DNA from 2 places in the Limosilactobacillus albertensis genome. Region 1 is predicted to be linked to the other one. Evidence: predicted binding sites of a transcription regulator. Region 1 holds the regulator's gene; the other holds the start of a gene.

Region 1 (7,937 bases):
AGAAAGTAGCAATCCAGATGGTTTTCATTCGGAAGAAAGGAAGTAATTGTGCTGAGATAATTGCACCAAGAGAAAAACAAATGACAATTGTTAGATAACTAAGTGCAGCCTTACGTTGGGAATAATCGTGATGAAAATAATATTCACTCCACGCCACGGCTGCTTTTTTGACGCTGCCGCTGGTAAAGACACTATTGTAACCAAGCCCCTCGATTTTACTGAAAGCGGCACTTTGCATTGCTAATCCAAATGAAACGGCAGGCACCATTAGGTAATCAGGAAAAGTATCGGGAAGAAAGCCAATGATTGCACCGACTAATAGAATTGGCAATAGGCAAACCACTCGCCAATAATCGGTTCTTAAGCGGGCGTGAAGAATACTGACCATTGCTAATCCGATAATAAAGGCGATTAGCGAGCCGAGCCGATCAACAACCCCGAGAAAGTTATGATTAGCTAGTGCAGCGCTGAGAAAAATGATGTTCCCAGTTTGTGCTGCGGCCATTGTTCGTCCGCATTTAATATATGTAAAAGCGTCGATAAAACCGCCGCTGAAGGTAAGGAGGAGGGCGAAGAGGCGTGCTTCTGCCGGTTTGTGATAATTTATGAGTTTATCCATGAATTTCATCTCACATGTAATGGTTTTCAGTATAATTATAGCTTAAATCTTTAGTCAAGAAGCTAAACCATTGCTATATTCTTTGGTACAATTATTATTAGCGATAGAAGGGCGGGAATTAAATGACAAAACAGTTATTGTTAATTGACGGAAATAGCATTGTCTTCCGGGCATTTTTTGCCATGCATAATCAAATGGATAAATTCACCAATAAGGATGGATTACATACAGCGGCTATCTATGGTTTTAAGTTAATGCTTGACCATGTATTGCAAAATTTTAAGCCGGATGCTGCCTTAGTAGCCTTTGATGCTGGCAAGGTAACATTTCGGACAAAAATGTATGATGATTATAAGGGTGGACGCAACAAAACACCTAATGAATTAACAGAACAAATCCCTTATGTTCGGGAACTAATAAAAGATTCTGGATTACATAGTTACGATTTGGCTAATTACGAAGCTGATGATATTATTGGAACCTTGGCTAAGCAGGCTGATGATGCTGGCTACAAGACATTGATTGTAACCGGTGATCGTGACCTGACTCAATTGGCAAGTGAAAATACAACTGTCGCAGTTACACATAAAGGTGTCACTGACACTGAACACTACACTCCAGCACACGTTGAAGAAAAACTGGGGATTACCCCTCGCCAGATTATTGATATGAAGGCGTTGATGGGTGATTCATCAGATAATTATCCTGGAGTAACTAAAATTGGTGAAAAGACAGCAATCAAGCTGGTAAAACAATTTGGTTCAGTAGAAGAACTTTATGATCATATTGATGAACTAAAAAAGAGCAAAATGAAGGAGCACTTGATTGAGGACGAAGAGATTGCGCGTCAATGCAAGACGTTAGCAACAATTCTTCGTGATGCGCCGATTAAGATTAGTTTAGCTGACTTAAGTTACGAAGGTCCGCAAAATGATGAATTGGTTAAGTTCTATAAGGAAATGGGCTTTAAATCATTCTTAAAAAAGATGGATCCAGACCATGTAGGGGATGAAGATGAAGCTACGATTGCACCAATTAGCTACACGGTTTTAACTAAGGATAATTTAGCTAAGTTGGCACAATTAAAGGGCGAAGTGAGCTTTTACCTTGAAATGCCGGAAGCAAATTATCATACTTCGCCATTTGCTGGTTTTGTAATCGGTAATGACGAATGCTGGTTTACTAGTCGTGATGTGGAATTACTCAAGGAGGCGCCCCTTAAAGACCTGTTAGAGAATACCGGTATTAAGAAAAACGTCTTCAATGCTAAAGCACAAATCGTTGGCCTTCATCGCCTTGGGATTTCGTTAGAAGATATTAATTTTGACTTGCTTTTAGCTTCTTACTTATTAAATACGAATGACAACAGCAACGACCTTGGACAGGTTGCTCAAGAACATGATTATGATGATGTTCGAACCGATGAAGAAGTTTATGGTAAGGGAGCAAAACGAGCAGTTCCCGATGATGATGAGGTCTTCTTTAGTCATCTTGCTACCAAGGCACGCGCGATCGCACATTTACGAAAAGATCTGTTTGCCAAATTAGATGAAAATAAACAAACGCCCTTATATACCGATATTGAATTGCCGTTAGCTCGGGTTCTTGCGAAAATGGAGATTACCGGAGTCCATGTCGATGCGCAAACCCTAAAGAATATGGGGAGTAAATTGACAGAACGGCTCGCTGAAATTGAAAGCCAAATCTATCAAGAGGCAGGCGAAGAGTTTAATATTAATTCGACTAAGCAGTTAGGACATATTCTTTTTGAAAAATTAAAACTGCCAGTAATCAAAAAGACTAAAACCGGATATTCGACTGCCGTGGACGTACTAGAAAAGTTAGCAGACAAGTCCCCGATCGTTGAACAAATTTTAGAATACCGGCAAATCGCTAAACTTCAATCGACGTATATTACTGGTTTATTAAAGGTTATCCATTCAAATGATCAAAAGATCCACACACGTTACCTGCAGACACTAACACAAACGGGGCGGCTATCTTCTGTTGATCCAAACTTACAGAACATTCCTGTCCGTTTGCCTGAAGGACGGTTGATTAGAAAAGCCTTTGTTCCTAGTCATGAAGGATGGCAGATCTTCTCTTCGGATTATTCCCAAGTTGAATTGCGGGTTCTTGCTCATATTACTGGAGACAAGAACCTTCAAGAGGATTTTAAAAATGGGGAGGATATTCACGCAAGTACGGCACGGCGAATCTTTCATTTAGCCCCTGATGCAGAAATTGACCGTAATATGCGACGGCGGGCTAAAGCAGTTAACTTTGGAATTGTTTATGGGATTAGCGATTATGGGCTGGCTCAGCGAATACACGTCAGCCGTGCGGAAGCTCATGAATTTATCCAAAATTACTTCCATGAGTTCCCTGGAGTAAAGAAATATATCAATGATACGATTGCGTTTGCTAAGGAAAATGGTTATGTTGAGACAATTACTCATCGTCGCCGCTACTTACCTGATATCCATGCTAAAAGCTTTAGTAAACGGTCATTTGCGGAGCGGACAGCAATGAATACGCCAATCCAAGGAAGTGCTGCCGACATTATTAAAATTGCGATGATTCGGATGCAAGATGAACTTGAAAAACGGCATTTGCAGGCTAAAATGCTTTTGCAAATCCACGATGAATTAGTATTTGAAGCTCCTAAAGAAGAAATACCGGTATTATCAGAATTAGTGCCGAAAGTAATGGATTCCGCAGTTAAATTAGATGTTCCGCTTAAAGTCGACAGCAAGTATGGTGATACCTGGTATGACCTAAAAAAATAGTTAGGAGGGATTAGATGCCTGAATTACCAGAAGTTGAAACAGTTCGTCGCGGGCTAATGAAGATTGCTGCTGGACGAAAAATTAATGCAATTGACATTTATTATGGCAAAACAATTACTAATGACGTTGAAACATTCCGTCAAGCCTTGATTGGCCAAACAATTGAACGGGTCGATCGTCGCGGTAAGTACCTTCTTTTCCGTTTTACTAATAATCTGACAATGGTTTCTCATTTGCGAATGGAAGGGAAGTACTATAATCAACCAATCGGCGGACCCATTGACAAGCATACCCATGTCGTCTTTCAATTTACGGACGGGACGGAATTATGTTATCAGGATACCCGTAAATTTGGTCGGATGACCCTTGTTAAAACTGGCGACGAAATGAATGTCGGCGGCTTGAAAACAATTGGTCCTGAACCAACTAATGATAGTTTTACTTTGGCGTTCTTTACTGCGGAGTTAAGAAAAAGCCGTGGTAAAATAAAACCTTTTTTGCTAAATCAGCGACATGTTGCCGGCTTGGGTAATATCTACGTTGATGAGGTTTTATGGATGTCAAAAATAAATCCTGAACAACCTGCTAACACGCTCACCGACCAGCAAATATCTGAACTTCGCAAGAATATTATTAAGGAACTGGCAACGGCAATTAAGTTTAAAGGAACCACGGTTCATAGTTTTACAAATGCGTTTGGTGACGCTGGGGCTTTTCAGGAACGGTTAAATGCATATGGTCATGCAGGAGATAAGTGCCCGCGCTGTGGAACTAAAATGGTTAAGATTAAAGTTGCGGAACGGGGCACGACATTTTGCCCACATTGCCAAGCTTTAAAGGAATAGGAACATGACAAAAATAATAGGCTTAACTGGTGGAATTGCGACGGGAAAGACAACAGTAAGCAATATTTTGCGTCAAGCCGGAATCCCGGTGATTGATGCTGATGAAGTAGCCCGCCAAGTACAAACGCCTGATTCGGTCGGGTTAACGAGGATTGTGAAAGTCTTTGGTCCGCAAGTATTATTGGCGACGGGTGAATTAAATCGTCCCGCTCTTGCTAAAATTGTTTTTAATAATAAAGAGACATTAAAAAAATTAGATGACTTACTACAGCCGTTGATTCATGATAAAATTTTTGCCCGTGCGACTGCTCTTAAGAAGCAAGGATTACCATTAGTTGTGTTGGATGTTCCTTTACTATTTGAGCAGCACTATGATGAAGATTGTGATTATGTAGTGGTTGTTTATACTGATCAGCAGACACAGTTAAAACGTTTGATGGCCCGTGACCACTGTTCTGAACAGGCTGCTCGTGCCCGCATTGCCGCTCAGTTTCCATTAGCGGATAAAATAGAACAAGCCGATTTTAAGATTAATAATAATGGTAACCAGGTTGAACTGCAAAAACAGGTCGCATCCCTAATAAAACAACTTAAAGCAGAGTAAAATATGATAAAATAAAGTACTTATACTAAAAAGGAGGGGGACGCATTGCGCTGTCCACATTGTCACAAAAATGGATCACGGGTAGTTGACAGTCGGCCAAGTGAAGACGGGAGCTTTATTCGCCGCCGTCGTGAGTGTGTTCATTGTGGCTTTCGTTTTACAACCTTTGAACGGTACGAGGAAACGCCGCTGCTAGTAATTAAAAAAGATGGGACACGGCAGGAATTTAGTCGGCAAAAGATTCTTAACGGGATTGTTCGATCGGCGGAAAAGAGACCCGTTAGTATGGAACGTTTGACCAAGATTACGGATAAAGTTGAAAAACAGGTTCGCAGTATTGGTGAAAGTGAAGTCTCAAGTCAAATTATTGGTAAATTTGTAATGAATGAATTAAAAAACGTTGATGAGATTGCATACATTCGCTTTGCTAGTGTGTACCGGCAATTTAAGGATGTAGATGCCTTCATGAACGAACTTGAAACAATGGTAAAGTCCGAGCATAAAAACGATTAAGGAGGCTGTAAGATGACTGCAACGACTTTTGACCCGCAGGCAGGTTATATAGTTACTGCAAGTACGGCATTCGTTAATTTTAACGATCAGACATTTGCAACATTTTACCAGCCAATTCTCGGGCCGGTCGCTTTTAGTCTTTTTTATACGTTTAGGGCACGCTTAATCCCTAAGCCGACAATTTCTAACCGCACAATGCAAAGTGAGTTATTAGCCCATATTAATGCCGGCGGACAGCAGGTGATAGAGGCTCTTCATCGTTTAGAGGCGGTTGGCTTAGTCCAAACTTACTTTCAAAGCGATGAGGTTGGGGATGTCTACGTTTATGAACTACAGCCTACGCTTACCCCGGAAAAATTCCTTACTGATAATTTATTAAGTATTTTATTGTTAGAAGAGATCGGCGAGACGGCATTTAACCACTTGATTGAGCAAAGTCGTCAATATAAGCTTGCTTCTTCAAATGTAAATTTGACAAATATTAGCCACCGCTTTTTTGAGGAGTTTCATATTAATTCGCAGTCGATTACGGCCACCCCGAAAGCAATTACCGATGCGCGAAAGCAGTCCCCAATTGAAAAACAGCCCTCACTAACAGCGGGAATGAAAACTGACTTTAATTGGAGTACATTATTGCACTTGCTGGCTAACCAGCCGATTGTAAGCAGTGATTTAGAAAATAGTCATGAACTGATCTTGCTAGAACACCAGCTTTACGGCATTGATGAACCAACAATGAAAAAGTTGGTGTTGCGTTCAATCGATTTGCAGACTAATCATTTTAATCCCCAAAAATTTAAGCAAATTGTCGCTTCAACGTATAATGTAATATATACCCAGCCAAGCAAGGTAGCTGAACAGAAATCGCCTGTTGCCAATGACGGGTTGACAAGTAGAGACCGGCAGTTATTAAAGACCGCTGCTGATTATTCACCGGTTGAATTCTTACAGGATTTAAAAGCACAAACTGGCGGCTATGTAACATCTGGAGAGCGTCATATTCTTACAGGATTAGTGGAGCAGGAAAAATTGACAAAAGAAGCAATTAATATTTTGACCTGGTACGTTATTGGTGATCGGGGTCATTCGACATTAACTGCTAACTTTGTCGATACGATTGCAAATAATTGGCTGCAAAACGGGGTATCGACTGGGCAGCAAGCATTGCTCCAGTTAAAAAACTTTAACAAGCAGGCACAAGAAAAGAAAAAAGAAGCCAAAAAGCCCCACAGAAATAATTGGCGAAAAGCAATCAAGGAACCAATGCCGGAGTGGAGTAAAAAGGATAAAAGCGAGTTGATGAAAAAAGCTTCATCACAAGAAGTTGCTAAGCTCCGTGAGCGGATTGCCAATCGAAAAAAGAAATAATTAAAGGAGGTGGCAGCAATGCAATCATTAAACAAAACGCTTCAAGAGTTAATGCGGGGTCAAAATATTACAAATAATATTCAACAAACAATGAAACAAGTTTATTCTGATAAAGATGTGCGCGCGTTTTTAAATGAAAATCGTGACCGCCTTAGTAAAGAAGCGATTAAACGAGGTCAATCAAAGCTTTATGAATATTTCCACGAAAAACAATTAATTGAAAAAGGCGTGCCAACTGTTGCCCCCGGTTATTCGCCCCAGTTAATAATTAGTGCTGGGCAAATTGATGTAACTTATGTCCCGACAAAACAACTGATAGAACGACAACGGCAACAACATATTCAGCGATTAGTTAATTCAATTAATATGCCGAAATTCATCAAAAATGCTTCATATGATGATTACTATTTAAATGATGATATGCAAACTGATACGCGAACAAAGGCAATTCAGGCTGCAATGGACTTTACAGATAATTATAAAAAGGATCAATTTCAGCCGGGACTTTACCTTTATGGTCAGTTTGGCGTTGGGAAGACCTACCTATTAGGAGCAATTGCAAATGAATTAGCAAAGAATAAGGAAGTTGCTACTACAATGGTTCATTTTCCGAGCTTTGCAGTTGAGATGCGCAATTCGATTAAACAAAATAGTACGGGCCAGAAACTTGACGCAATTAAACGTGCCCCGATTCTAATGCTGGATGATATTGGGGCCGGTGCAATGTCGACTTGGATTAGGGATGATGTTTTAGGAGTTATCTTAGAATATCGAATGCAAGAGGAGCTGCCGACTTTCTTTAGTTCTAATTTTTCCATGGAAGAACTGCAAAATAATCACCTTGCTGTAAATGCACAGGGAGATAATGAACCATTGAAGGCTGCACGAATAATGGAGCGGGTTAAATTCTTATCACGTGAAATCGAGATGGAAGGCAAAAATTTGCGTGACAAGGGATAAACTTCTTGACATTAAAGTACTAATTTAGTAAGCTAGTAAACGTTGAAAGAAAAAGCAGAAGCACCCGCTTCTCGCCTAGGTGGTAATGATCGCCGGGCTGACGAGATGAATGATGATCGACCAAAATGGTTGTTATTATGAAGCGGGGCACTCTTGTGTCTCGCTTTTTTGCTTGATCTTTCGCTAAAAAAATTGGAGGTGCGTTGCCATAGCACAAGATATGATTGTCAATAACGGTA
Region 2 (7,937 bases), on a different contig from region 1:
TTTTATCGATCGCACTTATTATTAGTAATTAAAGTGTACCCGTTGGAATAGGAAATGTCAATTTATAGCACCTAGCTTTGTTCAACGATTTTGCGGTAAATTCTTGTGGTGAGACCATAAATTGCAAAGTAAAGACATAGCAGAATTAATGTGATTGATACTGCGATTATCGTCATTAGCTGAACATTGTAAAAATTAAATTGGATTAAAATTTGACGGATCGCCGGAATAGCGAAACAAAGGTTAATAATCGCACCGACTACTGGCAGCATAAAGACCATCAATACTTGACTATGAATGCTCTTGGTTGTTTCCTTTTCACTTAAGCCAACTTGTTGCATCGTTCTGAAACGAGCTTGATCTTCATAACCTTCAGTGATTTGTTTGAAGTAGATGACAACAGTTGTCGTGATACCAAGCGCAAAACTGATGAGAATTCCTAAAAAGACGATTCCGCCATAGAGACTTGTTAACTGGCTCTTAAGATTTGTTCGAGAAGAATATACTTGGTTTGGTAAATGTAGCTTAGCCTGTAAATCATTCTCAAATTGAAGATGCTCTTTTTTGCTTCCTTTTAGGTGATAGTCGATCCCAGTAAAGTTAATTGTGGCAGTATTTGCAGGAAGGTTATTGGTAATTACAAAAATGGGGGAATAAATCGAATGGCTAGGGTTGAAGTAATAATTGAAATTATGGAGGACCTTTGCCTGATACTTTTGTGAGCCTACTTGTAAGGACCCCTGATGTTCCTTGGCAGGAGAATAAATTAACGCCTTGTCTTTTCCTAGTTTGACTTTTTGACCTGAAATGCGATTATAAGTAGCGGTTGACATTGTAATGATCGAATTAGTGGTTTGATTAGTCATATTTTCTAAACCACCTTGAATAATAAAATGATTGTTTTTCCAGTATCCGTATTGTGGCGCGCTGGTGGTAAATGTTAGCGGCTTATCAAGGTGGGCCTGATGTTTACTTGCAACTGACTTGATAGTAGCTTCTTGCTGAGAAGAAAGTTTTTGCGGAGTAATAATAGTAAGGTCACGAGGGGCAAAAGAATTAACAGTATCATTGATTCCCGCATACATGGTTAATGAGGTAAAGAGGATCACGAGGACAGAACTGCAAAGTAAACAAATCGTTGCAAGACTAGCACCGTTTTGTTCCATTCGTTGTAGCATTCCTGAAATAGCAATGAAGTGACGAGGCCGATAATAATATCGTTTGTTCTTTTGAAGAATTTTAAGAACAATGATACTTCCAGTAATGAAAACAAGGTAGGTTCCAATTACCACTAAGAAAACCGCCAACATGAATGTCGATAAGGCGGATATTCGGGGCTTAACAGTAATTGTAAGGTAATAAGCATAAGCAAGGGCAGCGACCCCAAGAAGTCCAGCAAAAGTAAATAGCTTTCCGTGACGAGCAATTTTAGCTTGCTTTGGCTGCCATAATTCATTGGGATTTAAACGAAATAGTTTTATTAAGTCAATAACCATCAAGATTAAGAAAAAGCCGCCGATAATTAAAATTGTGTTGGTTACAGCAGGCCACGCTACCCATGGCAGTGATAGATGCTCAATTTGCAATAAATGAGCAAAGCCGAGAAATGCAAGGCGGTCAAAAATAACTCCGAATAAAATTCCGATAAAAAGACTAATTACTAGCAGGTATAATTTTTCAATAATTGTTAATACCTGTAAATCACGACTAGTCATTCCCAACATGCTATACAGACCCATTTCCCGCTGACGTTGTTGCCATAAGAAACGATTAACATAAATCATAAATGCAAGGGTTACAAGAATGATAAAGGTTGATCCTGTCTGCATTAATGCTTTAGTTACAGCTGCGCTTGGTAAATTTTTAAGACTACGGTTAATTTCAACTGCCTTAAAAATATAGTTAATAGCGACTAGCATTATCATAGAAGCAAGGTAAGGAATGTAGACCTTAAGATTACGCTTAAAACTAGAATTGATTAGTTTAAAGAAGAGCATTGTTTATTCACCACCATTCGTTAATGTCATCATTGTTTGGCTAATTTGCTGTTGATAATCTTTAAGTGAAAGATCCCCACGATAAAGCTCATGATAGATTCGTCCATCCTTGATAAAGAGGGTGCGTTTAGCATGACTAGCAGCAGCGGCACTGTGTGTAACCATGATGATAGTTTGACCGTTAGCATTAACCTCATCAAAAAGTTCGAGAATTTCGTTGCTGGTATTTGAATCTAAGGCCCCAGTTGGTTCATCGGCAAGGAGAAGGTCAGGGTGAGTGATTAGGGCACGAGCAATTGCAATACGCTGCTGTTGTCCTCCTGAAATCTCACTTGGAAAACGGTTAATGATTTTATTAATTCGTAGACGGTCAATTAAGGGCTTGATTCGTTCTTCCATTGTTGTAACAGGTGTTTTTGCTAGAACAAGCGGTAAATAGATATTGTCACGATTGGAGAGGCTGTCAAGTAAGTTAAAGTGTTGAAAAACAAAGCCAAGATGTTCGCGACGGTAATGTGCTGCGTCGTCTTTTGATAGTTGACGAAGATCTTGCCCATTAAGAACTACCTGACCATTAGTTGCCTGTTCTAGGGTTGCGATTATATTTAACAAGGTACTTTTACCAGCACCAGATTCACCCATGATTGCCACATACTCCCCTTCTTCAACTTTAAAGGTAATATCTTTTAAGGCCATAACAGGGTTCGCGGAGTTAGAGTTGTATACGCGTTGAACGTGTTGAAGATTTAATACTGTCATAATAATTTTCCTTTCTGGTAAAACGCTAGGTTTGATTATGTCTTAATTATAAAAAGGTTCTGTACTACTTCCTACTTACGGAAACGTACAGAACCTTACAATTTTGTAAGCTTTAAATTAAGCATGTTTAACGTTGGCTGGCTGAAAAGACAAAATAGCTGTTGTTCCCTGGCCTTGGATTGATGAAACGCTAACCTGGAAGTTTAATTGTTGAGTAACCTTTTTAACAAGGTACAACCCCATGCCAGTAGCAGCAGTTGTTTGGTGACCATTTTCCCCAGTGAAGCCATTTTCAAAAATTCGTGGAAGATCAGTCGTTGGAATTCCACAACCATGGTCAGTGATCCGTAATGAATTAATTTCCCAGGAAATATTAATAGTACTGTTGGGGGATGAGTATTTGATTGCATTTGAAAGTAATTGTTCAATACAAAAACGCAACCATTTACGGTCAGTAAGAATAGTAACTCCAGTTAAATTTTGTAACTCAGGAATAAGCTGTTTATTAATAAAAATAGCTGAGTTTTGCTGTAAGATTGCATTCACTAGCTGGGCAATATTAACCCATTGAAAATCGTAATCGTGGTTATTAATCGCTAGGCGTTCATCGTTTAATAGTAAATTTAAATAATAATTTGCCTGGTATGTATTTTTCTTAACTTCTTCACTGGTGACTGTTAGTGAATTTTCTGCAGCAGCAGTTAAACTTGTTAAATAATTTTTGATTTCGTGGGCAAATAATTCAAGGTGGTCAAGTTGTTCATGTTGTACTGCTTGTAATTGACGGATAGTCTGGATGTTTTTTGAGCGTTCTTTCTGCAGAATTTCAATAAGTTTTCCTTCAGTTATATTGGCGGGGCTAAAGTTATCAAGCTGTGAAATCGTTAAATGGCGAAGACGATAGAATTGAATTGCACCTGTCCCAATAAGCCAAATGATAAAAACTGGAAGGGAAAAACGAATAATGTCACCCCAAAAAACGGCAGGAAGATTATATAAAATTGCTAGCAGACCGATTAGACCAATTAAAATTATATAACCGATAGTAGCAGGGAATATTGAACGGCAAAATAATTTGAAATAATACTTATTCATGATCAACCACCAGGCGATAACCAAGGCCACGTTCTGTGTGAATACATTGACGTAAACCAATTGTGCTTAGTTTAGTTCTTAGACGGCTAATATTGACGTTGAGGGTATTTTCATTGAGATATTTTCCACCTTGCCATAACCATTGCAGTAGTTGATCTTTAGAAACAGTTTTATTGCGATGACTAAGTAAAACTTGTAGCATTGCCCCCTCAGTTGGAGTAAGTTGCGCAGTGCCGTATGCATTTGTAAGAACATTAGTAAGCGGGTTAAATGAATTATGCCCCCAGTCTAGTTTTTCCGTATCGGTTACCTGCTTATTTCGGCGTAACAAAGCTTGGATCTTTGCTAAGAGGACGGTCATTGTGAATGGCTTCATGATGTAATCATCAGCCCCAGCCGTAACTGCGTGCATGACATTGGTATCAATTTCTGCTGCAGAAATTACGATGATCGGTACTTGACTGTATTTACGGACTTCCTGAATCCAATAAAAACCATCAAAAGTAGGAAGAGTAATATCAAACAAAACAAGATCTGGCTTTGCGGTAATAATCTCGTTTGCAACGTTTGCCCAGTCCTTAACTGTGATGGTATCATGTTGCCATTTGCTTAAATTTTGCACAATTGCATGGATAATGTCGGAATTATCCTCAACAATAAATATTTTAGCCATAATTTTTCCTCGTAAGTAGATTTAACATCATAATACATTAGTTAGTTCAGAAAGGAAAATACATGTTTGACAATTTTGAATGACTGTTTGAGAATAAGGCAAAAGGAAGTGGGAATGGATGGACATTAAGGATAATTTATTAACCCTAGCTGATGGTAACAAAATGCCACAAGAGGGTTTTGGCCTGTACAAGGTAGATGGACAGGAAACGATGAATCAGGCGGTAAGCAAAGCGTATGAGATAGGTTATCGCTTATTTGATACTGCACAACTATATGGCAATGAACAAGAAGTTGGTAATGCCTTTAAACAATTAGCAATTCCACGTGATAATATTTTTGTTACAACAAAAGTCGCTGAGAAAAACCAGGGCTATGAGAAGGCAATCGAATCGGTCAAAGAATCATTACATAAACTACAAATGGATTATGTTGACTTATTACTTGTTCACTGGCCGATTGAACGTTCATTTTTTGATACATGGCGGGCGTTTGAAGAAATGAAGAAGGCGGGACTTACACGATCGATTGGTGTAAGCAACTACCAAATGATTCATCTTCAGTATTTAGCAACGCAAGCAAGTGAAATGCCTGTTGTTGATCAAATTGAACTGCATCCCCTATTAACGCAAAAACCGTTATTACAATTTAATCGTCAGCATCAAATTGTAACGCAAGCATGGAGTCCGCTTGGCAGGGGAGCCGTTCTTAATGAGTCAATATTAAAAGATATTGCCGTTGCTCATAATAAATCAACCGCGCAAGTGATCTTACGCTGGCATTTGCAAAACGGCGTGTCATTTATCCCTAAGTCAGTTCACGAAGAACGAATCGCACAAAATGCTGATATTTACGATTTTGAACTTAGTGCACAAGAAATGGCGCAGATCGACTCATTAAACGCCTACCATCGGACCGGCCGTGAACCAGAATTGGTGTATGAATATAATAAGCAATATTAAAAAAGCAGCAAAGCGATTGGAAAATTATCCACTCACTTTGCTGTTTTGTACTACTCTAGGCCCAGTTCTTTAGCATAGGCAGATTCTTCTTCACTAAGTCGTTGACGTTCACGTTCGTTATACCATGGCGAAATGGTGAAGGCGAGAACATCATTAATTAGATAGATTGAACTATTAACGGCCATTGCTAAAGTAGCTGAACCTTGCTTGTAAGAAACAAACCAAAGTACTAATTGGGCAAGACCGGATGCAAGCCACCAGAAGTATTGATTGTTAAAACGTAAGAAACAGATGACACCAGCAGAAAGACTGATGGAGAAACTAATTGCATCAATCCATGGTCGTGGATCATCAGTTAAATTACCAATCAAGTAACCTGAAACGAGATATACCGCAATGGTTGCCACAATAGCGATTGACCATGAACGGGCATTGAACTTACGAATCTTAGAAGCCATGTTAACGTTCCAGTTTGCAGAAAGTAATACTGGTAAATCGAGGGTAATAACATAGGCGATTTGCTCAACAATACTTAAATAATTTTTAGCACTAAAACCAGCAATGATGAAACACAGTGCTGATAGAATGCCTAAGAAACCATTTACTGACTTTGCTGCATTAATTGCTAGAACACAAAGGACACCAAGCGTGGTACCGATAAAAGTAATGACAGTAACCCATGTTATCGGGGCACTGACTAAGGTCATAACCTGACAGCCTAAACTGAAAAAGAATAGGTAATAGTTTTGTTGTGGCCAGCCCTTTAACTGGTGGGCAAGAAATTTTAAATAATTGCTAAGCATCAATATAACTCCCTCTACTATATGTTGTATAAGTTGTGCTTTATATCAACTGAGAACACAATATGTTGTGGCTGTGAAAAAGCGACGTTTAATAGTATAGCGGGTCAAAATCAGAGATGCAATACCGAAAATTTTGTTTAATCAGTTGCTTAGAGCAATTGAACAGCGAGGAATTAACCCTATTACCGAAAATAATAAATTTAAAAATTTCTGCTGTAATATTAAAGAAACTAAAATAGCTTATCAATGTTATAACTCAACTTTAATAATCTTAACCCGATATGATGATTGTGGAGCTTCAACGGTTACAATGGTTCCGGCGGTTTGATGAAGGAGGGCTTGACCGAGCGGGGAGTCGAAGGAGATCTTTTGTTTAGCAATATCAGCTTCTTGCTTACCAACAATATGGTAGATTTCTTGCTCATCATCATCTTCAAATTCAATTGTGACGGTCGTACCAAGGTCAACAGTATGATCATCGCTAGGAGTCACAATTTCAGCGTATTGAAGCTGCTTGTTAAGATAACGCAGTCGGCTTTCGAGGTGGCGAAGTTCTCGCTTAGCAGTACTGTATTCCGTGTTCTCTGATAAGTCGCCAAGGGCGCGGGCAGCTTTTAGCTGTTCTATTTTCGCTGGACGCTGCTTTTGTAATCCAGCAATTTGTTCCTCAATTTCATGATAACCATTAGCAGTCATTTTTTGAAAATAGACATTTTTCATTGCTTCTTGGATCTTTTTTCGTTGCATTGGTGTAATATCTCCTTATGTATTAACAATCTAGTTATATTTACTAGATATAATTATGATATGATAGAAAGGAAAATTCAATTTGGAGACGGAGGACAATAGATAATGAACGAACAAGAACAGCATATTGACCAGTTCCTTACTTCGTCCAACTATCATCAGTTATCTGCTAATCAGCAAAAACATGCACAGGATATTTTGACTCGTTTTAATAACCAGATGGCAAATGATCAGCATTTGACCGATACTACTTGGACACCAGAAGCAGTAAAAGCGGTCATGGTCGGGGAATTTATCGCTGATCCATCATTAACTAATCAATTTGGGATTGCGGTTGTTCCGGTTTTACGTGCTTACCAAGAATTTTTGAAAGTTGATAATCTCGCTGAAGTCGTTAAGGCGATGGAAGAACAACGGACAAAAATGAATGAATGTCGTAAAGCACATAAGACATGGGCCCAATTACACGGAGCTGAAGAGCACGAAGAAGAATCAACGCCAGTTCAGGACGCTTCAGCTAAAGAAAAAGTTACGTGGACACCTGAAAAATTTAAGGACTTGTTAGCAAATATTCAACAAGCTATTAAAACTGATCCGCACTTTAGCAATCTTGAATTAGATAATGTCGAACTAAATTATGTTGTACAAGAGTTCTTAGAATTAATGGTTCAAGAATGTGCTGAATATCCAGATCAGTGGACTTTCAGTAATTTACAGCGGGTATTGGGCATGATGATGCCACTGGATCCGCATATCTCAATAAAGCAGATTCATAATATTGTACCAAGTGCACAGGCATTATTTGAATATATGAAGCAAAATGATTATATTGATATGGATCAGTATAAGCTCGGTTTAAAGGCAATTGCCAATATGCAACCGTCAGAAGACATGCTTGCTTC

The links. The regulator NrdR, encoded in region 1, represses ribonucleotide reductase genes. The targets are predictions, from matches to a motif close to ACACNATATATNGTGT.
Region 2: pnuC (nicotinamide riboside transporter PnuC) is a predicted target of NrdR. The motif match lies at 6,344-6,359, and genes of this name have one in related genera.

What each region holds. Positions count from the first base shown of each region.
Region 1 is NZ_JACIVD010000045.1:32,744-40,680, forward strand. It holds gene H5S41_RS01500 (YoaK family protein) at 1-619, opposite strand, end outside; gene polA (DNA polymerase I) at 742-3,408, shown strand; gene mutM (bifunctional DNA-formamidopyrimidine glycosylase/DNA-(apurinic or apyrimidinic site) lyase) at 3,423-4,253, shown strand; gene coaE (dephospho-CoA kinase) at 4,258-4,857, shown strand; gene nrdR (transcriptional regulator NrdR) at 4,903-5,370, shown strand; gene H5S41_RS01525 (replication initiation and membrane attachment family protein) at 5,383-6,738, shown strand; gene dnaI (primosomal protein DnaI) at 6,757-7,698, shown strand; ribosomal protein L20 leader region at 7,745-7,876, shown strand; gene infC (translation initiation factor IF-3) at 7,919-7,937, shown strand, end outside.
Region 2 is NZ_JACIVD010000043.1:22,931-30,867, forward strand. It holds gene H5S41_RS00655 (ABC transporter permease) at 72-1,997, opposite strand; gene H5S41_RS00660 (ABC transporter ATP-binding protein) at 2,001-2,756, opposite strand; gene H5S41_RS00665 (sensor histidine kinase) at 2,874-3,851, opposite strand; gene H5S41_RS00670 (response regulator transcription factor) at 3,844-4,524, opposite strand; gene H5S41_RS00675 (aldo/keto reductase) at 4,643-5,485, shown strand; gene pnuC (nicotinamide riboside transporter PnuC) at 5,536-6,288, opposite strand; gene greA (transcription elongation factor GreA) at 6,538-7,035, opposite strand; gene H5S41_RS00690 (hypothetical protein) at 7,141-7,937, shown strand, end outside.